3 regions of the Mesobacillus sp. MER 48 genome follow, and region 3 is predicted to be linked to each of the others. Evidence: predicted binding sites of a transcription regulator. Region 3 holds the regulator's gene; each other region holds the start of a gene.

Evidence for each region. Region 3 encodes LexA, which represses DNA repair genes until DNA is damaged. Its sites were predicted from a motif close to CGAACATATGTTCG; they were not measured.
Region 1: M3593_RS04005 (DNA polymerase IV) is a predicted target of LexA. The motif match lies at 2,754-2,767, and genes of this name have one in related genera.
Region 2: M3593_RS06360 (YhjD family protein) is a predicted target of LexA. The motif match lies at 1,777-1,790, and genes of this name have one in related genera.

What each region holds. Positions count from the first base shown of each region.
Region 1 is NZ_JAMAUR010000001.1:776,074-786,247, forward strand. Features, by position in the region: gene gndA (NADP-dependent phosphogluconate dehydrogenase) at 1-1,313, opposite strand, end outside; gene M3593_RS04005 (DNA polymerase IV) at 1,448-2,740, opposite strand; gene M3593_RS04010 (methyl-accepting chemotaxis protein) at 2,921-4,633, shown strand; gene M3593_RS04015 (chemotaxis protein CheW) at 4,680-5,162, opposite strand; gene M3593_RS04020 (M20/M25/M40 family metallo-hydrolase) at 5,616-6,737, opposite strand; gene M3593_RS04025 (acyl-CoA carboxylase subunit beta) at 6,812-8,362, opposite strand; gene mce (methylmalonyl-CoA epimerase) at 8,364-8,777, opposite strand; gene prli42 (stressosome-associated protein Prli42) at 8,997-9,092, shown strand; gene M3593_RS04040 (L,D-transpeptidase) at 9,138-9,653, opposite strand; gene M3593_RS04045 (aromatic acid exporter family protein) at 9,680-10,174, opposite strand, start outside.
Region 2 is NZ_JAMAUR010000002.1:4,495-14,668, reverse strand. Features, by position in the region: gene M3593_RS06365 (S9 family peptidase) at 1-1,574, opposite strand, end outside; gene M3593_RS06360 (YhjD family protein) at 1,818-2,210, shown strand; gene M3593_RS06355 (competence protein ComK) at 2,234-2,812, opposite strand; gene M3593_RS06350 (IDEAL domain-containing protein) at 3,004-3,240, shown strand; gene M3593_RS06345 (M48 family metallopeptidase) at 3,349-4,632, opposite strand; gene M3593_RS06340 (aliphatic sulfonate ABC transporter substrate-binding protein) at 5,235-6,233, opposite strand; gene M3593_RS06335 (ABC transporter permease) at 6,251-7,006, opposite strand; gene M3593_RS06330 (ABC transporter ATP-binding protein) at 6,990-7,778, opposite strand; gene M3593_RS06325 (AzlD domain-containing protein) at 8,021-8,326, opposite strand; gene M3593_RS06320 (AzlC family ABC transporter permease) at 8,319-9,047, opposite strand; gene M3593_RS06315 (enoyl-CoA hydratase-related protein) at 9,380-10,156, opposite strand.
Region 3 is NZ_JAMAUR010000002.1:667,679-677,852, reverse strand. Features, by position in the region: gene M3593_RS09590 (SDR family NAD(P)-dependent oxidoreductase) at 1-478, opposite strand, end outside; gene M3593_RS09585 (VOC family protein) at 599-1,021, opposite strand; gene tkt (transketolase) at 1,220-3,229, opposite strand; gene M3593_RS09575 (DUF896 domain-containing protein) at 3,549-3,782, opposite strand; gene M3593_RS09570 (YneB family resolvase-like protein) at 3,860-4,507, opposite strand; gene yneA (cell division suppressor protein YneA) at 4,533-4,847, opposite strand; gene lexA (transcriptional repressor LexA) at 5,001-5,624, shown strand; gene M3593_RS09555 (hypothetical protein) at 5,792-5,989, shown strand; gene M3593_RS09550 (ATP-dependent DNA helicase) at 6,041-7,963, opposite strand; gene M3593_RS09545 (hypothetical protein) at 8,123-8,656, shown strand; gene M3593_RS09540 (GNAT family N-acetyltransferase) at 8,759-9,178, shown strand; gene M3593_RS09535 (hypothetical protein) at 9,231-9,647, opposite strand; gene M3593_RS09530 (nucleotidyltransferase domain-containing protein) at 9,755-10,174, opposite strand, start outside.

The DNA.
Region 1 (10,174 bases), on a different contig from region 3:
GGCAGCGTTTCTGTCCGGTAGCTGTCGAAATAGGAAAGGGCAGCAGAGAAGCTCGGAACCGGAATTCCGTTAAGAACAGCAGCGGAGATGATTTCCCGCAGTGACTGCTGATAGCCTTCAGTGATTTCCTTGAAATAAGGATCAAGCAGCAAATTTTTCAACTCAGGGTCGCGATCGTACGCTTCCTTGATTTTCTGTAGGAACTGGGCTCTGATAATGCAGCCTCCGCGGAAAATCATCGCGATTTCTCCGTAGTTCAGGTTCCAGTCATATTCTTCTGATGCCGCTCTCATCTGGGCGAAGCCCTGTGCATAAGAACAAATTTTGCTCAGATACAGTGCCTTTCGAATCGATTCAATGAATCCCTTTTTGTCACCATCAAATGGTTTCGCTTCTGGTCCGGAAAGTACCTTGCTTGCCTCAACCCGCTCTTGCTTCATGGCCGAAATAAAACGCGCGAAAACGGATTCCGTAATGATAGGCAGCGGAACCCCAAGGTCTAGCGCACTCTGGCTTGTCCATTTTCCTGTTCCTTTTTGGCCTGCAGTATCAAGGATTACGTCGACAAGCGGTTTGCCTGTTTCGTCGTCCTTTTTTGTGAAAATATCAGCTGTGATTTCAATCAAGTAGCTGTCCAGCTCACCTTTATTCCATTCAGCGAACACTTCATGCAGCTCTTCAGCACTCAAGCCAAGAACATGCTTCAGCATGAAATAAGATTCTGCGATCAGCTGCATGTCGCCATACTCGATTCCATTGTGGACCATTTTTACATAATGGCCCGCTCCATCAGGACCAATATATGTTGTGCACGCATCCCCATTGACCTTAGCAGCAATATCCTGGAAGATCGGCGAAACCAGCTCATATGCCTCCTTTTGCCCACCAGGCATGATGGAAGGTCCATGCAGTGCGCCTTCCTCCCCTCCAGATACCCCGGTGCCAATGAAGTGAAGTCCAAGCTCGCTCAATTCTTTGTTCCGCCGCTGTGTATCGGCAAAATATGTATTACCGCCATCGATGATGATATCGCCCTTTTCAAGATGAGGCTTCAATTGATCGATTGTCGCGTCGGTCGCAGCCCCGGCCTTTACCATCAGCAAGATTTTCCGCGGTTTCTCGAGGGATTCAACAAATTCTTCGATTGTAAACGTTCCGTAAATGTTCTTGCCTTCCGTTTCGGCGAGCATTTCATCCGTCTTTTCTCTAGAACGATTATAAACGGAAACAGAATACCCACGGCTTTCAATATTCATCGCAAGGTTTTTCCCCATAACAGCGAGGCCAATGACTCCGATTTGCTGTTTTGACATCATTCCAACTTCCTTCCTTTTTCATAACTGGTTTTTAAAAACTTACAAACTAATGTAACAATGAATCCAGGGTGGTGCAAACAATAGGCTTCATCCCTCTATATTTTGACTTAACCTCTGGAAGCTAAACAACTTTAATAGTCTTTTTTCTCGGTATCGCCATTTCTTTTGCGGTCCTGAAGAAAATCCTTATTAAAGCTTGTGCCAGCCTTGGGGTTTTCCCTTGAAGAGTGCTTCTTCACCTGTAAACCAGCGCTTTCGATAATACTTTTACCGTATTTTTCACGCAGTTGGCTCATTGTATTGATCAAAGGCTCTTTTTTTGCATCCTGTTCGTAAGAAAACAAGTCGAGCTGCTTAACAGCCTGATCTGCCTCTAGCAGATCTGTTCCGGTGATTCCGAGCAAGCGGACAGGATCACCGTTCCAATGCTTTAAAAATAAAGCTTTTGCCGCAGCAGCAATTTCGTCTTTCTTTGAAACCGGGTTCGGGAGCTTTTGGCTTCTTGTGATCGTTTTTCTGTCCTTAAAGCGGATCATGATGCTAATGGTGGTTGCGACAGCTTCCTTTCTCTTCATCCTGGCAGCTACCTGCTCTGATAAGCCATCAAGGACCTTCAGGAGTTCATGCTGATTCGAGAGATCTCTCGGCAGGGTTGTTGAATTGCCGATACTCTTGAAGTCATAGACGGATTCGGGATCCACCATTCTATTATCCTGACCGTTGGCTCTATTTTTCAGCTTCAGGCCATTAATCCCTAACAGGGCTTTCAATTGGATATCATTTGCTTTTGCCAGGTCGCCAATAGATTGAATACCGATGCTTTTTAGTTTGTCCGCGGTTTTCGTTCCTACTCCATGCATCTCTCCGGCTCCGAGCGGCCATAGGATCCGAGGGATATCCCGTTTTCTTAAAATCGTGATCCCCAATGGTTTTTTCATATCGGAAGCTGTTTTCGCCAGGAATTTATTAGGGGCGATTCCAATGCTGCATGGCAAATCAAGCTGCTCGAGAATCCGTTTCTGAATGCTCTCAGCTATCTCCAATGGTGCCCCGATGTCAGCGCAATCCGTAATATCCATATACCCTTCATCAATGGAAACAGGTTCCACCAGCTCGGTATATTGGCGTAAAATATCGAACATAGCACCAGACGCAGCCCGGTACCTGTCAAAATTCGGTGTTTTTATGATTAACTCAGGGCAGAGCTTTTTTGCTTCCCACAACGGCATGGTTGTCTTTACTCCGAATTTCCTTGCTTCATAGCTGCAAGTTACAATGATTCCCCGCCGTTCCTCAGGGTTGCCTGCAATGGCCAGGGGTTTTCCCTTCAGTTCAGAATCATAAGCCATTTCTACGGAAGCATAGAAACTGTTCATATCAACATGTAAAATGACTCTGCCCTTTTTTGGATACATCTCTTTCATATCAGCCACTTCCCAAATATACGTTCCCTTCTAGTTTATCAAAAATAGCGATCATATACTTAATCGAAGTTTGGATGGCAAATGTGAATTTTATGTGAAGATAAAATGGAAAAGATTAAAGATTCCGCTGGGAAACCCGATAAAATCAATAAATAGATATACAAAGACGGGGGAGTTTTTATGCAGCATTGGTCCATTGGCAGAAAGTATGCAAGCGTTTTCGCATTTATCATGGTCATTTTCCTGGGCAGCTTTATTTATTTGTCCAGTGTTTTGAGCAACCTACAAGATGCGATCGACCTTGCAGAGGAGAAAAGTGATTACGCTATCATGATCAGCGAAATGGGGGCCACTTTTCGCCAGAAATACATTATTATTACTGACTACATAACCGAACCAAAACCAGAGCTTCTTACACTTTATAAAAAAGAAGCGGAACAGTTTGATGCCTCAGCTGAAAAACTGAAAGCAAATGTGAAAACGGAAAATGCACAAACGCTATTCGAGGCAATCGTCAAAACAGATAAGCATATGGACAAAATCTGGTCTGATGAAATTTTAAAGACTGTGGATGAATTTAGGCAAAACGGAGAACAGGTTGATATCTTCACCCAAATCAGTCTTGCGAACAAAGCTGAAACCATCAGGGATATGAATATCGAGAAATTAAACCAGTTACAGACGGCAATCCTGGATGACAGGACGACAATCATGAATGAAACTCATTCTTCAATTGCTTCCATGATCCGTAATACTTTCATCCTTATCATCATCGCCTTTATCATCTCTTCTGTGGCAATGTACTTTGTCTCCCGCAGCATCAGCAAAAATCTTAAGGATGTTGTTGCTTACTGCAAGAAGCTCGCAGCCGGGGAACTGAATGTAAAAGCGCTGCAGGCAAAGAACAAGGACGAAGTCGGCCAGATCATCCAAGCAATGAATCAATTATCCGGTAACCTTAAAGCTTCCATTTCCAGCATACTTTTGTCATCTGACCAGGTAAATGAAATGTCGAGAAATCTAAAGGAAAATGCGGAGGCCACCACAGAAGCAAACAATGAAATTACGACATCAATCATGCAGGTTGCCTCTGCCTCAGATGAGCAGGTTAAGATTTCGGAACGCACCAATGAAGCAGTCGAAAATGTGTCTTCACAATTAATCGAAGTTACTGGATCAATGCAGGAGACCCTGCAAACGACTTCAGATACGAAGCAAAAGATTGAACAGGGAAAACTATATGCTATCAATGTGACGGAACAAATGGATGAAATCAATGGAAAAGTAACAGAACTGGCCAAAGTGATTCACTCCCTGAAAAACAATTCTCAGGAAATTCATCGAATCATTGAAATTATCACTGATATATCAAACCAGACAAATTTATTGGCATTGAATGCAGCGATTGAAGCGGCAAGAGCCGGGGAGCATGGGAAAGGCTTCGGTGTGGTGGCCCAGGAAGTGCGCAAACTTGCAGAACAATCAGCTGGAGCGGCAGACAGCATCCGCACAATCCTTGAACAAACTGGAAAAGAAACGAACCTGGCCGTAAATGTCATGGATGAAAGCCAGGTGACCGTCCAAAAAGGCAATGAACTTGTTGAGAAAGTTGCGGCCACCTTCACAGAAATAGCTCAATCAATCGAGGAAGTCAGCTTGAAGGGAGACACTGTCAGCAGTGCTGTCACGAGTGCGAATGAAAAGATTGAATTCATGGCGCAGTCTGCGACCGAGGTCATCACTGCATCTTCAAAGTCTGCGCAATTCCTCGAGCAGGTAGCAGCTACAACAGAGGAACAAAACGCAACCATGCAAGAACTGTTGGAATCATCCAGCAAATTGTCCAGCATGGCCGAGAACCTGAGAAAGTCATTCTCCAGTTTCAAACTATAACTAAAACAAGCTGACCCGCGTGGGGTCAGCTTGTTTTTATATCACACTAGTTATGTAATTCCTGTTTTTGATTTTTCATATAGTCCTTAATCTCTTTGATTCCCTCGAGTGACTGGATCAAGGTTTCTGGATCAATGACCATGATCATCCGTTTCTCAAAATTGGCGATGCCTGTGATGAATTTAGTATTTTGATATGCGATCAGACCTGGTTGTTTTAAATTCTCCTGAGGTATCTCAAGGATTTCCTTCGCATCCCTGACCAGGACTCCCAACGAGATATCCGATGTCTCCAGTACAATCAGTCTCGTCTTGTCGTCCGCCTGAATATCCCGATTATAGAGGACCTTTTCCAAATCTATAACTGGAATTAGATCTCCCCTTACCTTCGTAATTCCGGTGACATAATCAGGCATATGGGGGATCGCAGTCATCCCTTCCATTTTTTCAATCGATATGACGAAAAGAATCGGAAAAGCATATTCTTCATTCCCTGCCTGGAACACAACCGTCTTAGTACTTTCAGCCATTGGAGTACACTTCCTTTATTTATAGTTCTATCCCTATGTAATAATAGATTTTAAAAATGGGTTCATGGTGATTGATCAGGTCGATCATTTCAAGTATTATATCGGATTCTTCAGTTCGATCTTTAGAACTAATGAAAAATGAGTAAGGGGATATGGACATTTAGCCGATTACTACTCCTTGAAATGTCTAAAAAACACATTACTTGGACATTTTGACTGCAGCTTTTCCCCAAAATGTCTATTAAGACTGGTTTCTTGGACATTTTAATCATCATTTCTCTCTAAAATGTCTATTAAAACTCTGTTCTTGGACATTTTGACTGCCGCTTTCCCTGAAATGTCTATTAAAGCTCTGTTCTTGGACATTTTGCCTATCGCCATTCTTCAAATTGTCTATTAAACACTGTATTTTCGTATAAAAAAGGGCTTCCCCCTGCAGGGAAGCCCTTTGGTTTATTGTGCTGCTACTTCTTGAATCAAAGCGATGACCATTTCGGCAAGCTTCTCCAGCTCTTCGATTGGCATTCTTTCATTCGTTGTGTGGATTTCTTCATATCCTACAGCAAGGTTGACTGTCGGAATACCAAAGCCAGCAATGACGTTTGCATCACTTCCGCCGCCGCTGTGAAGCAATTCAGAGCTTCTGCCGATTTTTGCGGCAGCTTTTTTAGCAAGTTCGACTACCAGGTCACCTTCGCCGAATTTGAAGCCTGGATACATGACCTGGATATCAACTTCTGCTTTTCCGCCCATTTCCTGCGCAGCTGACTCGAATGCTTCCTTCATTTTCGCCACTTGCGCTTCCATTTTTTCAGGGATAAGGGAACGGGCTTCAGCAAGGATTTCTGCTCGGTCGGCAACGATGTTTGTCTGTGTTCCGCCCTGGAAACGGCCAATGTTTGCAGTTGTTTCTTCATCAATGCGGCCAAGCGGCATTCTGGCAACTGCTTTGGCTGCAATTGTGATTGCGGATACACCTTTTTCAGGAGCAACACCAGCGTGTGCGGTTTTGCCATGGATGACAGCCGACACTTTCGCCTGAGTAGGAGCTGCGACAATGATGTTTCCTACCTTGCCATCACTGTCGAGTGCATATCCATATTTCGCTTTTACCAGAGAAGAATCCAATGCCTTGGCACCAACAAGTCCCGATTCTTCCCCGACAGTAATGATGAACTGGATCGTTCCATGAGGAATGGATTGTTCTTTCAGGACACGGATTGTTTCAAGCATGACCGCAAGTCCCGTTTTGTCATCCGCACCAAGAATGGTTGTTCCATCTGTTACGACATAACCATCTTTGATGGATGGCTTTACACCCTTTGCGGGTACGACTGTATCCATGTGGGAAGTGAAGTAGATGGTATCAACACCTTCTTTTGTCCCTTCCAATGTGCAGATTAGATTTCCTGCACCATGACCCGTTTGCGCTGTCGTATCATCTTCGAATACTTCAACCCCAAGATCCTCGAATTTTTGCTTGAGAACGCGGGCGATTTCAGTTTCATACTTTGTTTCAGAATCAATTTGGACAAGCTCTAAAAACTCATTCAATAAACGTTCGTTGTTAATCATCAAAGCCTACCTCCAATTATGTATATACTACTTGAGTATAACGCTAATTGAATGGCAACACCAAATCCTAAATCCTATAGCGGAATGTTGCCATGCTTTTTGCCCGGTCTATCTTCTTTCTTTGTCCGAAGCATCTCAAGGGCCTGAATCAGTTTGATTCGTGTGTCACGCGGATCAATGACGTCATCGACCATGCCCTGGCTGGCAGCGACATATGGATTCGCAAATTTTTCACGATACTCATCGATTTTTTGCTGTCTTGTCTGTTCTGGATTTTCACTGTTCTGGATTTCCTTCGCAAAAATAATATTCGCGGCGCCCTGCGGCCCCATAACTGCAATTTCGGCATTTGGCCACGCAAAAACAAGGTCCGCCCCAATGGATTTACTATTCAATGCAACATACGCGCCGCCATATGCTTTCCGTAAAATTACGGTAAGTTTAGGAACAGTCGCTTCTGAATAGGCGTAGAGGATTTTTGCGCCGTGTCGGATGATGCCGCCATGCTCCTGCTTAATTCCAGGGAAAAATCCTGTCACATCTTCAAATGTAATGATCGGGATATTGAATGAATCGCAGAATCTGATGAATCGAGACGCTTTATCGGAAGAATCGATATCAAGTCCTCCTGCCATCACCTTTGGCTGGTTGCAGACTAGGCCGACAACCTCCCCTTTGATTCTTGCAAGTCCAATCACGATGTTTTTGGCAAAGTCCTTCTGTATTTCCAGGAACGAATCCGCATCCACTACCTGCTCGATTACTTTGCGCACATCATATGGTCTGATAGCGTCAAATGGAATCACGTCTGTCAGGTCCGGACGGTAATCATCCTGCTCATCCGCTTCAAGACGCGGCGGCTTTTCTTCATAGCTTTGCGGCAGATAGCTCAGCAGCAATCTTACCTGCCCCAATGTTTCTTCTTCAGACTGGCCATGGAAATGAGCGTTGCCGCTGATTGTATTATGTACGATTGCACCGCCTAAATCTTCTGCGGAGATCTTTTCACCCGTAACTGTTTCAATTACTTTAGGGCCGGTGATGAACATCTGACTTGTTTTTTCAACCATGAACACAAAATCAGTGATAGCCGGTGAATAAACGGCTCCCCCTGCGCATGGTCCCATGATGACAGAAATCTGCGGAATGACCCCTGAATAAATCGAATTCCGGTAGAAAATATGGCCGTACCCATCAAGAGAAACAACACCCTCTTGGATTCTTGCCCCGCCGGAATCATTCAGTCCGACAAAGGGAGCACCATTCTTGGCTGCCAGATCCATGACATTGGCGATTTTCTTTGCATGCATTTCACCCAAAGCTCCGCCAAACACGGTGAAATCCTGTGAAAACAGATAGATAGGCCTGCCATTCACTTTTCCATAACCGGTTACCACTCCATCTCCGGGACCCTTCTGATTCTCAAGCCCAAAGTCAGTGCTCCGATGCTGAATAAAAGGATTCAATTCCACAAAACTTCCTGGATCGACAAGAAGTTCAATTCGTTCACGAGCTGTCAGCTTGCCTTTTTCATGCTGCTTTTCAATCCGGTCGTCGCCGCCGCCCAATTCAATTTCCCTGCGTCTATCATATAGTTCATTGATTTTTTCATAGATGTCTGGCATTTTATTCAGCCTCCCTGTTTTTCTCGCAAAGTTCGTATAAAATGCTGCCGGTAGATTTCGGGTGCATGAATGCTACAAGCGCTCCCCCAGCACCTTTTTTCGGAACATCCTGTATCATCTTGATTCCGCTTTCCTTCATATCTCTGATTCTTTCCTCGATTGATTCCACACCAAGTGCAACATGGTGAATTCCTTCTCCACGCTTTTCAATAAAACGTGCGATTGCGCTTTCCTCCGATAGAGGCTCAAGAAGCTCAAGCTTCGTTTCTCCGGCTTTCAGGAAAGCCACTTTCACCATTTCGCTGTCTACTTCCTCGATCCCCAGTAATGGCAGTTTCAGCACATCTGTATAAAATGGGAGGGCATGCTCAATAGATTTGACAGCAATGCCGATATGGTCGACCTTTTTAATCATGTAATCCCCTCCAAATATTATTTAAATATATTTAACTGTTATATTATTCGACAAAAATGTCACAAATCCTCCTTATTTAAATAGTAATTTCTGCATTATGATTGACATAATACTTTTATACCGTGTCTAAATGCTTCCACTAAAAGGGTTGTTGAAATGGTTCTGGGGATGTAAAATAATAGAGATAGAATTTGAAGCTTTGGAAGGGGGATCTCTTTAATGCGAAAGCCGAATATCAGAAAGGTCGTAGTATATGTCATGCTTTTTACTATGCTAGCTTCAACCCTTCTAATGGGATTAGCTACTTTCCTATAATGTATATAAAATAAGCAAAGGGCTGCCAGCTGGCAGCCCTTTATTTTATTTACTGATGGCGCCGTGCTCCTGCCCCAGTTCTATGAAGCTTTTCTGTGATGATGTAATGAGGATCTTTGTGCCTAATGGTATGTAATCATATAGTGATTCGACTGCCTCGTTCTGCAGCCTTATACACCCTCCGGAAACTTTTTTGCCGATACTTGCCGGGTCATTCGTTCCATGAATTCCATATGTTCGGCCATCTGTGTTCTCAGCGTCAAACCCAATCCATCTGCTGCCCAGCGGATTTTTAGGGTCACCTCCCGGAATATCCTTCTTGCGATAATACGGGTCAGGAGCTTTAACTGTTACTGTGAAAAGACCTTCAGGTGTCAGGTCCTCTGATTTCCCAGTTGCCGCGCTGACAACTGTCTGCACTCTGTTCTCATTGATCAATGCGACCTCGTTCGTTTTTTTATTCACAATCACAAATGGGTCCCCCGGCAGCGGATTTGTTCCCAGCGGCCAGACAGGCGAAAAGATGAAAACTGCTAGAAGCATGGAGATAAACACCGGCATGCTAATCCCTCCGTCGTCTTTTTCCGTTAGTTTGCCGCGGCAGGCTGACTTTTATCCTTGCCAGTATTCAGGCCTTTAAATGATCGTTTCAACAAAAGGAACTGTTCCATTTCATTGACGAAATGAAGCAGGGCAGCCCTCGCCTCGAATTCCTCCCTGGTTTTCGGCAGTTCCATATTCTCAAATACGGATTTCATCCTCAACAATTTTTCCAGGTAAAATAATACCGTATTACCCGGATGGATTCCTTTAGCCAGATCCTCGATAAACCCCGCGACCATATTAGCCTGCTCCACATGCTGAGGGATCGAGGTGATCGATGGCAGCACCCGCTCGATTATTTCAAATTGCTTTTCTCTTATTTTAAAATACTGATAATACAAGTTCTCATCTCTCAAAATATTGTTTTCGACATCCTGGATCGCCAGGCCTTTTGCTTTTTCAATCAGCACGGCAGTCTCCGTCAGTTCCCTTCCATCCCAGCTGGAATCATTATTTTTAAGGTAATTGGCAATTTCGCT
Region 2 (10,174 bases), 660 kb from region 3:
CCGCCATAGCTGCCGCCGGTCACTCCCAATCGGTCCTTGTCAATGAAATCGTAGTTTCCAATCGCATAATCGACGGCATCCATGACGTCCTGGTAGTCTCCGCCGCCATAATCTCCGCGCACGGCATTGACAAATTGCTGCCCATAGCCGTGGCTGCCGCGCGGATTGATATAAAGAACTCCATAGCCTTCTGCCGCGAGGACCTGGAACTCGTTGAAATAAGAGTTTGCATACATTGCGTGCGGGCCGCCGTGAACTTCAAGAATCAGCGGATACTTTTTGCCCTCTTCATATCCAGCTGGCTTCATGATCCATCCATGGAGGGGCGTGCCGTCACCAGCCTGGAATGAAATCTGTTCTGGCTGAGATAAAGTAATGGAATCCAGGAACTTTTCGTTCACTGAGGTCAACTGCTTCATTTCACCAGTGGTTACTTCCAGTTGGAACAGTTCCCCAGGAAGCACCGGGTTGCTGATCGCGGCAACAATCCTCTGATTTTTCCTGTCCAGTGTATAACCATATACATGCTGCTGATCGAGTAGCGCTGGGTACACTTCTCCATTTAAGTTAGCGAAATATAAAACAGTGTTTCCCTGGTCGGTCGCCAGGAAATATAGGCTTTCACTGTCATCACCCCAAATCAACCCCGGACTGTGGGCTCCCTGTTGGAAATCCGCCGCAACAGCGTCACCGACAAGGATATCCATGTTTTCCGTGATGCATTGCACATTCCCAGTCTCCATGTCCCGAATATATAACTGGCTTAAAGTGGCATTCTCAAATTCCCTTTCATGCCCTATATAGCCAATGTATTTTCCATCTGGGGAAAAAACTGCATTGCCAAAATAGCCTTTGCCATTTGTAATCTTTGTTTTGTCTCCTGACTTGATGTCCATCAGAAACAGGTCGCTCTTGAATGAAAAATCCCGTTCCGGCGACTCATCCGCCGACAATACAAGATTTTTGCCATCAGGAGACCAGCACTGCAAATGGTAGTCTGCCTCTCCTTTTGCAACCAGCTCCGCCTCTCCATCTACAACATTCACAATGACAGTCTGCCTGTACTTCCCATCCCAGAAGCCAGCAGAGTCTGATTTATATTTCATTTCCTCAGCAACGAACGGTTCTTGTTTCTTGTCATCCTTTTTTTCGTCTGCTTTCTCAAACAAATCCTCATCCGGTTTTAATGAGACGGAACAAGCAATTTTTTTACCGTCCGGAGACCACACTGGGCCACTGGCACCATTCTCAAAATCAGTCACCTGCATTGCCTCACCGCCAGCTGCATCCAGGACAAAAATTTGATTCTTCCCGCTGCGGTTCGAAACGAATGCAAGCTTCGTTCCGTCAGGTGACCAACGTGGTGATTGACTGCGGTTTTCCCCATAAGTCCATTGTTTCGGCTCCCCGCCTTTTTCTATATCAATTATGTATAGATTGGAGGCATAATCATTCTTCTTCTCCAACATCTCAGTCTGCACAAACACACACTTTTTACCATCAGGCGAAAACTGGGGATCTGTGACGGATTTCAATTCAAATAAATCTTCTGCCTTGATCAATCTTTTTTCCATCCTGCTAGCCATCCTTCCAAAGTAAAATTGATGCTGCTCCATTATTATTTCGTTAACAGAAATATATTTCCTGCTTCAGAAAGAAACTTTTTAGGTGCTTATTCAGCAACGCTGTAAGTTTACTGTCATTTTGGAAAAGATGTTAATACAAGAAAATTTTTTATCCTCTTGAAATCCTGTTCAAAATCCATTACGATAATTACGAACAGATGTTCTTATTTTATATTGAAGGGGCAGAGCAAAATGACAAGGATTCCTGAAAAAGACCGCGATATGATGGAACAGGCCATCTATTTGCCGATGGTGCTGGTCGTGCTCAATCGGGATCTTTCTGTCGTTGAAAATAGTCCATTTAAATTAAAAAAGCCTTATTTGGAGCTAATCGAAGAAACAATGAAAGCCGTACAGAAAGAGCTCGCACAAGTGAAAACCTACCTTAAAAAGAATCAACTGAAGGTTGAGGAAGTAAAACGGGATGATGCCTTCACCATGTTTCTCTTCATTTACAAAGGATACGAAGAACACCATAATTATTTCAATCCCCGCATCCGCAACAAAGTCCAGGAATTGATGGTACACTACCTTTTCAAACGATTTAAGCCTGCTTTGGGAACAATTGAAAAAGAATCCGGCTGACCAGCCGGATTCCCCTTAGCTTTTTAGTCTTTATATACCTCACTGACCAGATTGACATGAGGATAGCCTTGCGAGTCATTGAATTTAGGACCGTGCAGAAGGTACAGTGCTTTCCGTTCAGTTTCTTTCATCCGCTGCATGAATTTTGTGCGCAGCATGGATGTCCGAAGCAGCTGATTTTCGAATGAATGATGGGATACCGGCAGAATCCTGGTCTTCTTGTTCCTGAAGGTAACTTGTGTACTTTGGGCATCCACTTTCTTATGGAACAACACATGCTCATGTGATACCCAAATGCAGTCCGGCTTTGTGGGTGAGCTTGTCGGCATGAAATAGATGGAGCTTATAGGGTCGATAATGATCGGGGTTTTATGGGTGATCCCGGTAAGCTGTTTCGTTCCTTCTTTCCTGCCTTCATAACTGCTTCCAAAATATCTGCAGCTTTTTTTGATAATATCTATCGGCCTGAAAGGGGATACATACTCCTCCTCCAGTTCAATGACCCTCGAGTAAATCCTGCTGCCGTATTCTTCAGGTAGAATAATCATCGTAAAAGGGTTTATTTCATATTCTTCTACTAAATTCCTTGAGTTCCCTGTCATTCCTTCACCTCCTAAAAATACCTTACACCCTATTTTAACATAATTGCTAAAATTTTCTTTAAAAACAGATAAAGTTCCGTTTTTAGCCACAATTAATATTCTGATAAAAATTTTCTAAAAATTATAAAAATTTAGTTGATTATCTTTTCAATCCTCCATATAATATAAAAAAGGTCTAAGAGGTGAGGTCAATGAAAGAGAAATCGTATTCTGATACCATGAAGGCCAGTGTGATGAAACGCATAAAAGCCAAGGAATCATTTGTTCTGGACCTGTATGTTGACATGTTAATCTCAGAAATTCAACTGAATACCAAAAGAGAAAAATTGATGACCAGAATCGACAAAGCGATAGATGACCGTGACAAAATCCTGTTTTTGAATTTGACGGAAGAGTTGAAAGATCTCAACAAACAATTTGGAACTTAAATGAGTGAAATCCCCTATATCGGGGGTTTTTTATTATCTTGAAATAAAAATGCGTTTAATCCTTTTAAATGAAAAAAGAAACCCTCGGCTTGAGGGTTCCCACGGTAGCTATTCATCTTCCATTTCATTTCTCTTCTGAATTTCATACTCCTCAAGTCTCGAAATTCTCTCCAGCATGGTTGGATGGCCGTAGCGGAAGATTTTCACCAGCCAAGGCGGATCAACCTGACTGAGTCCCGCCTTCGTCAGTTCCTGGAAAGCAGAAATCGCCGCACCGGTGTTATCCGTCATTTCGATTGCGTACCGGTCTGCACGAGTTTCCTGGTAGCGTGACACAAGGTTAGAGACAGGACTTGCGGCAAACATGATCATCGATAGGAACATCAGGAACAACGGCAGCGACCTCAAGTCACCAGGATGCTCCAGTTTGAATTCCTTGCCCCATCGTTCGACTGCCCAATTCATCAATTTCGAGACAAAGTAGAGACCGAACAGGGACAGCAATAGGTATCCGCCAATCCCGATATATATATGTTTCTCCACGTAATGGGCCATTTCATGGGCCATTATGAACAAGATTTGGTCATCATTCAATTTATTCAATGTCGTATCCCAGAGGACGATCCTTGAATTGGATCCGATTCCCGTCACATAGGCATTAAGGGCATTAGTCTTTTCTGCCATATCCACTTCGAATACATGTTCCGCAGGGATTTTTGCCTGACCGGCAAGATCAAGAATCTTTGCCTCCAGCTCTTTATTTTTCAGCGGAGAAAAATCATTGTACAACGGATCGATCACAACAGGCTGCAGGAACATGATAAACAAAGTGAACGGCACGGAAACCAGCCAGGCAACCAGCCACCAAAAGCGCTTGAACTTGTTCATAAGCCAGTACAGGACAATGACAATCACAAACATCATTGCATAATTGACCCAGAAATCGATCAATTCGTCCTTCATCCAGGAAGCAAAGGACTGTGTGGAAATATTATAAGTCCTGGAAAGGGTGTAACTGATGTAACTTAGAGGGAAAGTCGCCAGATAGGCAAAGAATGAAAGCCAGATTAAATAGATCGCAGTCTGGCCAATCTTATTCTTCGACGTCTCTTCTCCCCATTTCTTAAAAGCTTTAGACAGCCCCAGAAGCAGAATCAAAAAGTAAAACAGCCACTCAAAGGGCGTAGACAGGAAGAATAATAAATTCCTGACCTTCGAGTATTCCTCGCTCAGCATAAGTTCTCTCCCGTTCAGGAATGTTGCCGGATCTGCCCTCGAACCCTCAAACTCAAATGGAAGATTACTATCAGCAAAGTAAAATAAATACCAGTACACCGCAAAACCATAGAGCACATAGGCGACCACACCGTAAAAACCCATCTTTCTCGCCATAGCTTCTCCCCCTTTACGTACAACCGTGTCTATAACTATTTTAATCCTTTGTCCCAAAAATAGAACAAGTTATTGATGACCGGTAAAAATGGCAAAAAAGTTCATGTAACCGAACCCTTAGTTAGCTTCTTTCCACTGGAATAATACCCTTATGAAGGTGGAGTGCCATGCATAAGGGTATCTCTCCGCTTGAATGGTACCCTTATAAGGGTAGTTTGTCTTGCATAAGGGTATCTTTCTGCTTGAATGGTGCCCTTATGGAGCTGGATTGGCTTGCATAAGGGTATCTTTCTGCTTGAATGATGCCCTTATGGAGGGGGAATGACTTGCATAAGGGTATCTTTCCTCCTGAATGGTGCCCTTATAAGGGTGTTTTGCCTTGCATAAGGGTCTCTTTCCGCTTGAATGGTACCCTTATGGAGCTGGAATGACTTGCATAAGGGTATCTCTCCACCTGACTGGTACCCTTATAAAAGAAAAACAGCTTGCATAAGGGCATCTTTCCACCTGAATGATGCACTTATAAAAAGAAAAACACCTTGCATAAGGGCATCTTTTCAAACAACAAAAGAGTACCAGGAAAGATCCTGGTACTCTTTGTTTTAATTAAGGAAGCTGCCGTCAATCAACGTTTTGAAGTCTGGTTTGTCTTTAAGGAACTTCAAAGCGTAGGATGAATCCGAGAAGTCCTGGATTGCCTGTGCGTCGACTTCAGTAGTGAAACCAATGCGTTCCCAGGCAAGCTCGACGACATCTTTTTCAAGCTCCTGGCCTGTCGTTTCTTTGATGTCTTTGATCGTGATTTCCTGAGCTTCTGCTGGATTTTCATTGATGAATTTCACAGCTTCTTTATGTGCATCAATAATTTTTTGAACAGTATCTGGTTGTTCTTCGATCATTTTGCCGGAAGTGACCATTACGGATGCAGGGAGTGTTTCTCCGAAGGATACTTCATCCCAGCCGATGACGACTTCTGCACCTGTTTCTTTTTCAATCACTGCTGCCCATGGCTCTGGTGCCACTGCAATATCAACTTTTCCCGACTTAAGCATCGCTGCGTACTGTGCCGGCTGGCCGGTAAGATGCTTCATTGTACCGCCGATACGCTGTGAAGTGATGCCTTCTGCTTCAAGATATGTTTCATACTGGACATCATGTGTGCAGCCAACTCCAGGAGTAATGAAGGTCTTACCGGCGAAGTCATCAGCAGAATTAATTTCGACTCCCTTTCTTGCTAAAACGACGGTACCGCCAGTCGATGCTCCAGCGATAATCTTAACATCTGCTCCTGTTGTATAGTTGTTCATCGCCGGTCCTGGTCCTACAAGTCCTGCGTCGATTTCGCCTGTTTTCAGTGCGGTCATGAATGAACCGCCTTCAGCGAAAGTTTTGTACTCTACTGTTGTTCCATCCCCAAGCTGCTGCTCAAAGTAGCCCTTGTCTTTTGCCACCATGGCAGGAACGTGGTTGATGTTAGGAAAATAGCCAATGACGATTTTTTTCTTTTCGCCATTCGATTTGGATGCTCCCCCGGTGCCGCAGCCTGCTAGAAGCACAGCAAACGCCATTAAAAATGCCAAAAATATCGAAGCTTTTTTCATGTGATTCCCTCCTGATTTTATGATTCAAGTCCCCAGCGGTTCAGAACAGATTTTTCGATACGCTGGAAAATAAGCTGGTCTACGATGGTACCGATTACGCCAATGATGATCATAACCCCAATAACAAGAGCCATGTCGCCAAAATCGGATGCATAACGGAGCGTGTATCCAAGGCCCGGTCCGGTGCTCAATAATTCCCCGGCCATCAAGGCTCTCCAGGCGAAGGCCCATGCGAGTCTTGAACCTGTGACAACATAAGGAATCGCTGCTGGGAAAATCACTCTTTTATATAAATCCCAGCCATTGACCCCCATGGTTTTTGCTGCCTTTATAAATAAAGGTGAAACATTTTTTATGCCCACTCTGATATTGAGCGTCATAACGAACGTTCCTCCCAGAACAACGACGAAGATTACTGCCTTCTCGTTCATCCCGAACCACATGATTGCAAGCGGAAGCCATACAATGCTAGGCACACTTTGGAGTGCCAGGACGACTGTACCGAGAGTCTCATCAGCCGTTTTTGATTTGGCTAGCAGGACACCAAGCCCTGTGCCAATCACCAGCGAGAGACCAAGACCGACTGCAAGACGCTTAAAGCTGGCAATCAGGTCATAAATCAGCGTCTTATCCTGGAAGCCTGTTATAAGGGCTTCCAGGACTTTTTCCGGTGCTGGAAGGATGATCGGCAGCCACCATTCAAGCTTGCTCCCTGTATACCAGAATGCAATGACTGCTGCAAAAAATATGATTCTTTTAATGTTTGGATTCATGTGCAAGCTCCTCCCTGATGACTTTGTCGATCTCCTTCTTCAGGAAGCCCATGATATATTCTTCAAGCTCGACCATTTCTTTTTTATGTTCATGGCGAGGCCTTGGAATTTCCACTTTGATATCCTTCAGGATTACGCCCGGCTTCGTCCCCATAACGATGATCCGATCTGAAAGCTTAATGGATTCAGAGATACTGTGTGTTACGAATAAAATCGTTTTTTGCGTCTCTGACCAGATTGTCTCCAGTTGATCATGAAGACGCGATCGGGTTTGTTCATCCAGTGCTCCAAACGGTTCATCCATCAGGAGGATATCAGGGTTCATCGCAAGCGCCCTGGCAATCGCCACACGCTGCTGCATGCCGCCTGACAGCTCATGGGGGTAATGGGACAGATAATTGCTCAGCTGCACCATCTGCAAGTATTTCTTCGCTTCCTCTTCAGCCTGTTTCTTTGGCATTTCTTTTTTTAATGGAAAGATGACATTTTCAAGCACATTCAGCCATGGAAACAACGCCGCCTGCTGGAACACCATCCCCCTGTCCTTTCCCGGCTTTTCAATTTTCTTGCCTGAAACCACTATTTCTCCACTTGTTGCGGGAGTCAGGCCTGCGACAAGTGAAAGAAGCGTAGATTTACCACACCCTGATGGGCCGAGAATGGATACAAACTCACCTTTATTCACTCCTAGATTAATATCTTTTAAAATATCAACCTGGTGATTATTTTTGTCTGCGTACTGTTTGTGGACATTGCTGATTTCTATAAACAATCTAATCACCCTATTCTCATAAAACTAATTAGTTTAGTCGGAATTAATAAAGTTAATTATAATCTATTCAATCATCTTGTCAACATTTCATTATTTTTTCGATTATCCAGCCTGTTTTTATTGGACATTCACTTTTAAAAAGAAGGGTGTTTTAAACTTTTCTGGAGATTTGTCTGCAAGGTGTGACAGCCACAAAGATTACGAAGAACCCTCTAAAAAAAAAGACCTGCACGTATGCAGATCTAGAAAAAATAAGAATATAGAGTCAAAATGGATATTGAACCGATGACAACCACAATGACGTTCGCTCCCATAAAGGCAACGATGAACGCGGCCGCTGCACCAATCAGGCCGTACCAGATGTCTTCCTGGATGAACAGGATAGCCGGGAAGATCAGCGCTCCCAGTGTGGCATAAGGGACATTCTTCAGGACGCCTTGCAAAAATGGCGGCAGTTCTTTACCCCGGAACATCACGAACGGAAGCATCCTCGGTATGTAGGTCACGACAGCCATGCCAATGATCATGATGATGATTTCTCTACTCATCTGCTTCTGCCCCCCTGCCTTTCTTGAATGTTTCTACAGCCTCTACAAGGACAGCAGACAATAAAGTAGCAAGGACAATGGCCCATCCCGTTGACATCAGTTCAGCCATCGTGAAAATCGAGTTGAATGCAGCAGCGAGTGCTGCCAAATAAATAACTTTCACATTGGTTTTCATCGATGGAACCAATAAGCCGACAAACATAGCATATAATGCGACTGACATGCTTTCTTGAAGGGTTTGCGGCAATCCTGCCCCGACAAGGTAGCCTAGCCCTGAAAAGATGACCCAGCTTGAGTAGGCAGTGAGATTCAAGCCGAACATATACCCGGCATTGACCGTTCCCTCCCGCGTGGCTGCGACCGAAAACGTCTCATCGGTAATGCCGAAGGAATACCCCATCCTCGCCCCAACCGTATCCTCTTCCGCCTTCTCATTTAAAGACGCAGACATGAGGAAATGGCGGATATTCACGATAAACGTAGTGAGAATAACTTCAAAAATACCGATTCCCTGCGCCAGGAGGCTTAAGGATATGTATTGTGCGGCACCTGCAAATACCAGCATGCTCATCATGACCGTCTCACCGAGAGCAAGTCCCGTTGTCTTGGCGATCAAGCCAAAGGTAAGCGCAACCGGCATATACCCTATCGCAATACTGATCCCTGATTGAATCCCTTTTTTAAAATCTGTTGCCTGCTTTACAGCCAATGTACTTTCCACGACCTTCCCGCCTTTCTATTAATATGTATAAATTACAATCCTTTAATCAATTAAAATATATTATACATATTTCCAGCACCATGGAAAAGTGTTTCTTTAATCGAAATATCTATTTTTGACTGGCAGGCTCTAGTAAAAAGCGAGTAGGTGTTCTCTCTCTCGTCATGTGGTTGATATAATGAAGAATCCGCTGATATATTGCAAAATGTGGTCGATATATTCAGAAATCCGCTGATATATCGTTGGATGTGGTCGATATATTCGGATATCCGCTGATATAATGCAGAACCTAAATGACTTTTCAAAAAAAACACGGCCGCGGCCGTGTTCAGTTACTTTCCTTTAAAATCGGGTTTCCGTTTTTCACTGAAGGCTGCCAGTGCTTCGAGTCTGTCTTCTGTCGGGATTGTGACTTCGTAGGCTTTGCGCTCTATTTGCAGGCCTGTCTGCAGGTCTCCGTTCATTCCCTGCTTGACTGCGTACTTTGCCTGCTGCAGTGCCACAGGCCCGTTCGCCAGCATCATTTCGGCAAACTTCATGCATTCTTCAAGCAAGCTTTCTTTTTTGACTACAGCGGTAACGAGGCCATATTCCAGTGCTTCTTCCGCTTTAAGCTTCCTCGATGTTAAGATCAGCTCGAGTGCTTTTGCCTGACCGATCAGCCTTGGCAGCCGCTGTGTTCCTCCAGCTCCAGGTATGATTGCCAGGCTCGTTTCTGTCAACCCCATTTGCGTCCCGGCAGCAGCAACGCGGAAATCACATGCAAGCGCGAGCTCCATTCCGCCTCCAAAGGCAAATCCATTGATCGCTGCGATTGTTGGCTGCGGAAGCTGGTCTGCCATTGTGAAGACCTCGCCGATTTTATAGATATTGCGTTTCACTTCCTCATCGGACAGTGTGCGGCGCTCCTTCAAATCAGCTCCGACGCTGAATGCTTTCTCACCCGCTCCGGTAAAAATCACTACCCTGGCCTCACGGTTTATCCTGATTTCTTCAATAACACGCTGTAATTCGTCGAGTGTGTCATAATTAAAAGCATTTAATGCTTCCGGTCGATTCAGCGTCACAATTGCTGCATGTCCTTCCAAATGGAAATCAATATTCCCCATTCTATCAGCTCCTTCTTC
Region 3 (10,174 bases):
CGCCTTTAGAGGAAGCATATGCTTCTGAATTTGGTTCAGACATAGTTGCCCTCGTTGATGCGATATTTATGATTCGTGCACCTTCATTCATCCTTCTGGCCGCTTCACGTGAGCCGATAAACACACTCCTGAGATTGGTAAATACAACATCCTCCCATTCTTCAGTAGTAAGCTCGAACAACGGCTTGAACCGCGACACTCCGGCATTATTTATCAATACATCTATCTGCCCGAAGTCACTCAACACACTGTCCACAAGATTGACAATGTCCTTTTCTTTTCTGACATCTGTTTGATAAAATCTTGCTTTTCCGCCGATTTCTTTAAGATCGGATATTAATTCTTTTCCCCTGGATTCATCTATGTCTGCGATACATACATTTGCATGTTCTTGCGCAAATGCTCTTGCAATCCCTTTGCCGATTCCATTAGCACCGCCCGTTATAATTACAGTCTTTCCTTTAAACCCACTCGACATAAACAATTCCCCCTCCTAATTTACCAAAGTTGATATATATAGTGATTCCACTTTGCGTAACCATTCAATCTCTTTATGTAAATAAAATAAGCCAGACTGCATATGCAGTCCAGCTGGGGATTATTTACTTTCTGTTGATACTTGCCACTCGATGCCAAACTTATCGGTCACCTGGCCGTAAGCGGGACTCCAGAAGGTTTCCTGAAGGGGCATTGTTACCTTTCCATCCACCTGCAATTTATTAAAGATTTCTTTTGCTTCAGCAGCATCATCCACCAGAAGCGCGATTGTTACCTGGGAACCAAGCTGGTATGGGTGGCCAGGGAATGTATCTGATAGCATGAGGCCAGCACCGCCAATTTTCAACTGGGCATTCAACACCCGGTTCTTCGCTTCTTCAGGAAGAGGATGATCAGGGTTTGCAGGCATATCACCGAATGTTTGCAGACTGATCACTTCTGCTCCCAATGCTTCCTGATAAAATTTCACTGCTTCCTGGCCATTCCCGTTTGTTACTATGTAGGGGACAATTCCTGTTACCATAACAGCACTCCTTCCATTTTTAAGAACATCAGTTCGTTAACATTTTATCATTTACTGTCTCTTTTTTCAATTCTATATAAAAAAAGGTTATTTTCCCAAGGGATATAGCTATGCTAAAATACAAAAAAAAGCGGAGGTTCTTTTAATTAAAAGAGCACGTAACCATTAATGGTTACGTGCTCTTTTATAATGATAATTTTAGTCTTGCTCGATCAATGCTTTTACGCGAGCGACTACATTGTTGACAGAGAATCCATACTCTTCCATGATCTTTTCACCAGGCGCTGATGCACCAAATGTATCGATCGCAAGTACTTCTCCCTCGTCCCCAACATAACGGTGCCAGCCAAGTGATGAGCCCATTTCGATTCCTAGACGCTTCTTGACAGACTTTGGAATGACACTTTCTTTGTATTCCTTTGATTGCTGCTCGAAGCGATCCCATGCAGGCATGCTGACAACCGCAACGTCGATGCCTTCAGAAGCTAAAGCCTCTTGTGCCTTAACTGCAAGTCCTACTTCTGAACCTGCTGCAAGGATCAATGCATCTGCTGTTTCTTTTCCAGCTGGAGAGATGACATAAGCACCTTTTGAAACGCCTTCGTACGCATTCTTGTCCGTATTCTTGATTGTCGGCAGGTTTTGGCGAGTCAGCACCAGAGCTGTAGGATTCTTAGTTGATTCAACTGCCAGCTTCCATGCAGCTGCTGTTTCGTTGCCATCCGCAGGACGAATCACTGACAGGTTTGGCATTGCGCGAAGTCCGGCAAGCTGTTCTACAGGTTCGTGGGTTGGACCATCTTCCCCAACCGCGATGCTGTCATGTGTGAACACAAAGGTTACAGGCAATCCCATTAACGCAGCAAGTCTGATTGCTGGTTTCAGGTAATCAGAGAATACGAAGAATGTTCCGCCAAACACCTTAAGGCCTCCGTGAAGTGCCATACCGTTCATAGCTGCTCCCATGGCGAATTCACGCACCCCGAACCAGATATTGCGGCCTTCGAATGAACCTGGGAAGAAATCGCCTGTTCCCTTAATCATTGTTTTGTTTGAACCAGCAAGGTCAGCTGATCCGCCAATCAAGTAAGGAAGGTTTTTCGCAATGCCGTTAAGTGCTTCACCAGAAGATGCTCGGCTCGCAAGGCTCTTGCCTTCTTCGTATACTGGAATGTCCTTATCCCATCCATCTACTAACTCACCCTTTATAGCTTTTTCAAGCTGGGCACCTAGTTCAGGATACTCACTCTTATATTGAGAGAATTGTTCATTCCATGCTTGTTCAGTTTGTTCACCTTTATCAGCAATTTGCTGTTTAAAGTGATCATAGACTTCACTTGGTACATGGAAGTCTTCTTCAAATGTCCACTTGTAAGCTTCCTTAGTCAGCTTCAATTCATCTGCGCCAAGCGGAGCTCCATGAACATCTGATTTACCGGAGAGGTTCGGTGAACCATATCCGATGATAGTCTTAACTTCAATCATGGTCGGACGATCTGCATCTGTTTTTGCTTCCTCGATCGCTCTAGCGATTTCTTCAAGGTTGTTGCCATCTTCAACGCGGATATATTGCCATCCGTATGCTTTAAAACGCCCCTCAACACTTTCAGAGAATGACTTATTAAGATCGCCATCCAGTGATATATCGTTTGAATCGTATAGAACAATCATTTTGCCCAATTTAAGGTGAGCTGCAAGTGAAGCTGCCTCAGCAGAAACGCCTTCCATTAAATCGCCATCACCGCAGATGCTATATGTATAGTGATCAACGATATTGTAGTTATCCTTATTATAAACAGCAGCCAGGTGACGTTCAGCCATCGCCATACCAACCGCCATGGCAATTCCCTGGCCAAGCGGTCCGGTTGTTGCATCTACACCGGCAGTGTGTCCAAACTCAGGATGTCCTGGTGTCTTGCTTCCCCATTGACGGAATTGCTTAATATCTTCCATTGATAGATCATAACCTGCAAGGTGCAGTAAGCTGTATAGCAGCATAGATCCGTGTCCGGCAGACAAGACAAACCGATCGCGGTTGAACCATTCTGGATTCTTAGGGTTGATATTCATATAACGAGTCCATAATGTGTAAGCCATCGGTGCTGCCCCCATCGGCATGCCTGGATGGCCGGAATTTGCTTTTTCAATCGCATCAATTGATAAAGTACGAATGGAATCAATTGAAAGCATATCAATTTCTTTAAACATTTAATACATCCTTTCTATAGGTACTGGCTACATCATTAATATTATAGCGAGAGAAATTATTATACAACAAATTATGCCTGAAGGAGACAGAAAAGGCCGTATTGTTATTTATTTTGACGCATACTCGCTGTACTTATGTAAGCAAACGGTTCAGATGAAGACGGAATAAGATTTTGACATAGAAGCTAAGAGGCCTTTAAAATTGTTCGATTGCTGATTTTTCACTTCAGTAGTCGTATATAACATTCAGTTTTTTCATCTGTCATGCTGCCTAAATAAAAATGGAATACATTCTCTCATGTATTCCAAATTGAATATATTAATGAAGTTTATTCTTCATTTTTTCTTCTTTTAGTTTTTCAGGTGTAACATCATTGCCTTCTGGATCAACAATGGTAACTCCCTTTAGTGTATTGAGCATTGAAGAACGGAATGACTGGAGATACTCGGCGCGAAGCTTTGTCTGTTCCTTTGCTTCCTCTTCAGTCAGCGTTGATGTTTTTGCTTTCCTTGCCAGTTCATTGATTCTAGCAATTTTATCACTTGATAGCATTGTAAAGCTCCTTTGTGTAAAAAATTACGTCAAATGACATCTTACTAAATTTTTTCTAGTTTTACAAGAAAGGAGCCTCATTCCTCATTTGATTCTATATATTCAAGATATCGTCGATTCACTGTAGCCTTGGATACATTGTAGCCAAATCCTTTCAGAGTAGCGGCAATTTCAGCAAAAGTAAGGCCATTATTCCGCAGCCTGACAATCTCTGCTATCGGCATATCTTTACGTTCCCTGCCGGAATGCTCGCCCTGATTTTTGAGATTGCGCTGAGGCTTGTATCCATGTTCAACCGCGCGTTTCATTCCGCGTTTAATCTTTATATTATGGATCTTCCTCTGATATTCTTCTACCATACTGACAATCTGGAGCACCATGGAATCCGATTCAGAAAGCTGAAGTTCCCCGCTGTGAGAGATGCTGTATAACTTAACGTTCTCCTTTAATATGCAATGGAGAATAGCAACCTTTGCATTACCCCTGCCAAGTCTAGTCTCATCCTGAATCAATACGGCACCGACTGACTTGTCCTTTATCAGCTCCAGCAGTTCAAGGATCCCGTCCCTTTCAAGGTCATACCCGCTGGCTTGTTCCTTGATGATGTTCATCACTTCAAATCCATAATGTTCTGCAAGGCGGAGCAATTCTTCCTCCTGCCTTGCAAGCGAAGTTTCCTGCGTTTCTTTCGTGGTACTTACCCGGCAATAAATAATCGCTTTCATGCTGTCACCTAATTCTATGTACAAATTATCTTTCAGCCCCGGCAATCTGTGTTGGCTCCAGATATTCAGCCGTCACCGGGATGACAAGTTCATCTCCCGGAAAAACCCTTTCTCCAACAATCCCATTTTCCTTTTCTACCCAGCTCACGAATTCATTTTTCGATAAGCGATGTTCACTGGCGTAAGTCTCTGCAATCTCCCATAGTGACTGCCCTTCTTCTATAGTAACAGTTATGTATGCATCCTCATTATGTAAATTTGCTTTTGCCACCAGCGAAAAAATCAGGCTGACAGCAAGAAGGATTAAAGCGTAAGAATAGTTTTCCCATAGTCTTTTCATAATCGACACTCCTAACGAATATATGTTCGCCTATTTGCTTTTTATTATAATACGAACATTTGTTTTGTGTCAACTCAAAATTCGAACTTATGTTTGTATCTATCAAATAGACATGGTATAATTAGGACAAGAAAATATACGAGGTGCGTGAATATGACAAAGTTATCAAAGCGGCAACAAGATATTTTTGAATTCATAAAAGGTGAAGTCAAGAAAAAAGGATATCCGCCATCCGTACGTGAAATCGGCGAAGCAGTTGGACTAGCATCAAGTTCTACGGTACACGGCCACCTTGCAAGGCTCGAAAGCAAAGGGCTGATCAGACGCGATCCAACAAAACCGCGTGCAATTGAAATACTGGAAATCGAAGAGGAAAACCGTATCCCTAAATATAATGTTGTCAACGTGCCTGTTGTCGGTAAAGTAACAGCCGGTATGCCAATCACGGCTATTGAGAATGTTGAAGAATACTTCCCGCTTCCAGACCGCCTTGTTCCTCATGATGAGCAGGTTTTCATGCTCGAAATCATGGGTGACAGTATGATAGAGGCTGGTATCCTGGATGGGGATTATGTAATCGTCAAGCAGCAAAAGACAGCCAATAATGGAGACATTGTAGTAGCAATGACTGAGGATGACGAAGCAACTGTTAAACGTTTCTTCAAGGAGAAGGACTATTTCAGGCTCCAGCCGGAAAATTCATCAATGGAACCGATTATCCTTCGGAATGTATCGATTCTTGGTAAAGTCATTGGTGTATACCGTCATATGCACTAAAAAGCAAGCGGACTCCGCTTGCTTTTTTTTCGTTCTATTAAACTTTCATTCTTTAAATGTTCTATGAAAAAGCATATTTCTTTCCAAAGTAGGTACAAACCCTGACAACTTGTCCCTTTCCGAATAAAATATCGTGTATTTTAGCTATGGAAGACGTTTAATCTCGAATGAGATCCAATCAAAATAATAACTTTGCAGCAGGAGTCTTTTACCCTAACCGCAACAACAGCCAGGTAAGGGCGACAATTGATTTTGAAGATCTTTGCCTTGCTGTCCGTCGTTGCATCATCAACGACCTGGTTGCTGGTGCTCAGGATGAGAATGATCGTGACCGCGATGATAGAAAGTGCGGATGCGTAGACTAATTTCAGCAAAAAAATCCCGCAAGGCTTGGGCCTTTCGGGATTTTTTCTATACTAATGAATGTCACTAACAGGAAGCACTGCTGTTATTTCTTCCATAAATTCTGCTTTTTGCTTACCAGTAAGCCATAAATGGACGATACCTTCGTCCTGGCTGCTCCTGATCAACCGGCCTATTCCCTGTCGTAACCGAAGCAGCATATATGGTACGTCTACTTCTGCAGAAGGGTTGGCCGCATGCTTCCTTTTTGCCTGGAAGACCGGATCATGAGGCGGGAATGGCAATGAAGCAATAATGACCTGGGTCAATGATTCACCGGGGACATCAAGTCCTTCCCATAAACTGTATGAGCAAAGTACAGTGCTTTTGACATTCTGGAAGTCTTTTACGGTTTCACTAATCTCACGGTCGCCTTCAAACAGGATGTCAAAATCCCACTCCTGTTGATTGGACCATACTCTGAACCTTTCCATTTCCTGCATGGAAGAAAACAAAACCAGGGAGCTTCCGCTTGAAGCCCGCAGATCAGCACCTATTTTCTCCCATTTTTGATTTTCAGCATCCTGGACATGGACTTTAATTTCCATTTGCTCTTGATAATCAAACGGTGATTCAACCGTGAAGGAAGTATATTTTTCAATACCAAGACTCTTCGCTATATAGTTGAAGTCCCCTGCCTGGGATAAAGTTGCTGATGAAAATACAAACGGAATATTTTGTGCAAAAACTTCTTTTTTCAGAATGTCCTCTACCAGGCGAGGCATGATGACTAGTGAAGACTGAACTTCATTCTCTTCAAGCCAGAAAATCCCTTCGTCGTTCTTCAGGAAGATCGATAGACCATACGCAAAAAACTCGAGATATTCTTCCATGATTTTTAAGTGGTATTCGTCAATCAGGAACATTTCTGCGTCAAATACCAGCTGGTCCATTAATTCGCTGACCTTCTTTTCCAAAGTTTCAGCTGTCTTCCTGATTGCAGGATGCTTTGCAACTTCTTTTCGATTCGAACCCTCAACTGCAGTTGAGTTCTCCACCAGCAAGTCGAACCAAGAGTCATGCAGCTCTATGATATCCTCGATTAAATAAAGAGATTCCTCCCGGACATCCTGATGCATATAGCCTGTTAACACAGTCGTCAGAGTTTGCGAATTAAATCTGTATGTCAACCCTTTTTGCGCTGCGAATTCAAGCAAATGACCTTCATCAAATATGACGGTGCTCGCTTCAGGCAGCAATGGCATCTGGCCCTCTCTTTTCCGTGATTCTTTTGTCCACACATGCTCCATGTAAAAATCATGAGAACAAATAATCAAGTCTCCGGCATGCCGGTAGTAATCACGATTCAATGTTTGCCCGCAGCGATGGCGCCAGCTGCATGTCGAGCATTGCTGAAGTGGATCCCACGCCATCTGGGACCATTTTTCATTGGTCACCCAAGGATATTCCTTTCGGTCACCGTACCGGCTGAATGAATTCATGGAAATGCCTTCATCAAAAATAAAATCAGGCAGCTGATCATGGACATCAAGAATTTCCATGTCGTCAGACGTGTTCGAAAGCTCATCAAGCTTCTTTACACATACATATTGCTCCCTCGCTTTTGCCAGCCGGACGTCCACTTTGAGTCCCAATGCCTGCTCGAGTTTTTCGATGTCTCCGCCCTCTTTTACAAGCTGTTCAATCAGTGTTTCATCTGAGCAGGATACAATCGCAGGCTTTCCCATATAACGGGCGTAGAGGATAGCGTAAATCAGGTAAACGAAGGTCTTGCCTGTCCCTACACCAGCTTCCGCAAACACAATCCCTTTGTTCTTAAAGGCCTGTTCCACCTGGAAAGCCATATAAATCTGTTCGTCTCGCAACTCATAGCCCTTTTCAGGCAAAATATCATAAAAAACATCACCAATGTAATCCCCTAATAAATCAAAGAATGTGTCATTTTTAGTGATGGTAAATGGAAGATTTTTTGTCATTCAGGTTCTCCTTGAAAATTGATTCTGGCAAAAAGCCAGCTTTAATCATAACAGAAAAAAGTGCTGGAAGTGAAAGAATTCATTCTGGTAAAAATTCTGATTACTCTTTTGGAATTTTCTGTTATTATTAATTCAGACTTTAACCAAAGGAGTAAGTTTATGAAGGCGAAAAATTTAAAACACCTTATTATATTCGTTCTCGCAGCATTGATTTTACTCAATCTTTATCAGTATATAAAAATCACTGACCTAGAAATTCAAGCAGGATCTGAATTCCAGCAGACAGTAAGAGACTCTATATTTCTACTGGAGAACGATGCTGATCCGACCCTATGGATAAAGATCTTGAAAGAAGAGGATGGCGAATTCACTTTTGCCAGTCATCTAGGGGAACTGTCTATTCTGAGCCGACAATATTATATGATGAATGGAAAGATTTCAAATTTAGGAGAAGTCTTGGATCAACTTGCAGACCATTATAAGCACTTAGCGTTCAATATTAAAAATGGGAGAGATTACACACAAATTGAAGAGCAAATCAACAAAGATAGAGAGTTTCTAGTTATGTTGTTAAATGATATCGACTCAATTTCGGGTGAAAATGAAAAGCGTTATTACAGGGAATTTTCTGATTCTGAATCCAAAACTTCTAATTTGGTATGGAGGGAGTATAAGAAATATGAAGAGCGATGATTATTTTATTCGTTCTGAAGATATTAAAGATATTCATGGTATCAGGGTTTTAAATCAAGCGGCTTTTGTCAATGGTGAAAATGAAGCACGTTTGTTTAACTAATCCGGGATTCTGAAAATTTCATTCCTGACTTAAGCCTGGTAGCTGTTGACGAGAAAGGAGAAATCATCGGACACATTCTTTTCAGCATCATCAGTCTTCTTGCAAAAAAAGGAGTGATCGCAACAATCGGTCTCGCTCCAATGGCTGTGAAGCCCGAATATCAAAATAGCGGAATCGGTTCAGCACTTGTCAAGGAAGGTTTAAATAAATGCAAGTCTTTAGGATATCAACATGTATTTGTACTTGGCCATCCGAACTTTTACCCTAAATTCGGGTTTCAGCCCTCGAAGAATTTCGGTGTCAACCCTCCCTTTCCACTACCAAATGAAGTGTTCATGGCAATTGAGCTTGAGCAGGGCTTATTGAATGGTTTAGAAGGAAAAATAGAATATCCCCCTGCTTTTAGTGCAGTAAGCTGAAAAAAGTGCCCGTACTGGCACTTTTTCTTTTTTTGACCCTGAAAGCAACGACCTATTCACCTGGCAGCAATGCTGATTTTAAGTCATGAACTTCCGTTTTATCTGTTAACCTTCCATACCCTTCATTTTCCTTGCTGCTGATAATGGTGGCAGTTTCTCCCTCAAACCAGACTCGGTATTCATACAAGCTTTCAGGCATATTCTTCTCTTCCTGGATGAAGAAAACCGCCAGTACATCTTCTTTCCTTGTCATTTCCGGCTTCGTCTTTGGGGACCATTTGATTTTTTGGAACGCTTGCTCTAGAGTTTGGAGCTCATCTTTAGAAGCAATTATTCTCTCCTCACCGTCTTTATTGCCATCCTTTGTTAGTTTTTGCACATCAACCCTGGTCAATTGCGGTTGGAAATCTGAACTGCAGCCAGTCATGAATATTATTAGGATCATTGTTAAAATAGCAAGCTTTTTCATTTAATCCCCTCGATTGCACTATTCTAATAGATACTACAATGTTGGATTAGCATCCATGATTCTTAGCACTTATAATTGGAATATCATTCAAAATAGTGAAGCCAGTATCATAACACCATTTCAATGATTCTCCTGAACTCTTCTTCATCCGTTTCCAGTCCTGCCTTCTTATGTAGAACTCTATATAATCTCATTACTTCTGGAAACATTAATGTTAATGCCCCCAAAATTTGTTCCTTTTCTCTTTTACAATGCCATTTGGCCAGCAAGGATAATTGCCGCTCATTCAATAAACTTCTTTCTCCTTCAACCTTAGACCAAACACCATATGAAGAATCCAGATGATTGCCGGCTTCCATATACCAGCCGCCAGCAATCAACCATCTTACCCGGTCCAGGTTTGCCAATGCATAGTACCAATCTTTTCGCATTACAGCGCGGTATGTTTCATGGTAAAAAGCCAATATCTTACCTTTCCAAAACTCAACAGCTTCTGAATCTAACACAATTTCAATCCTTGAAGATTC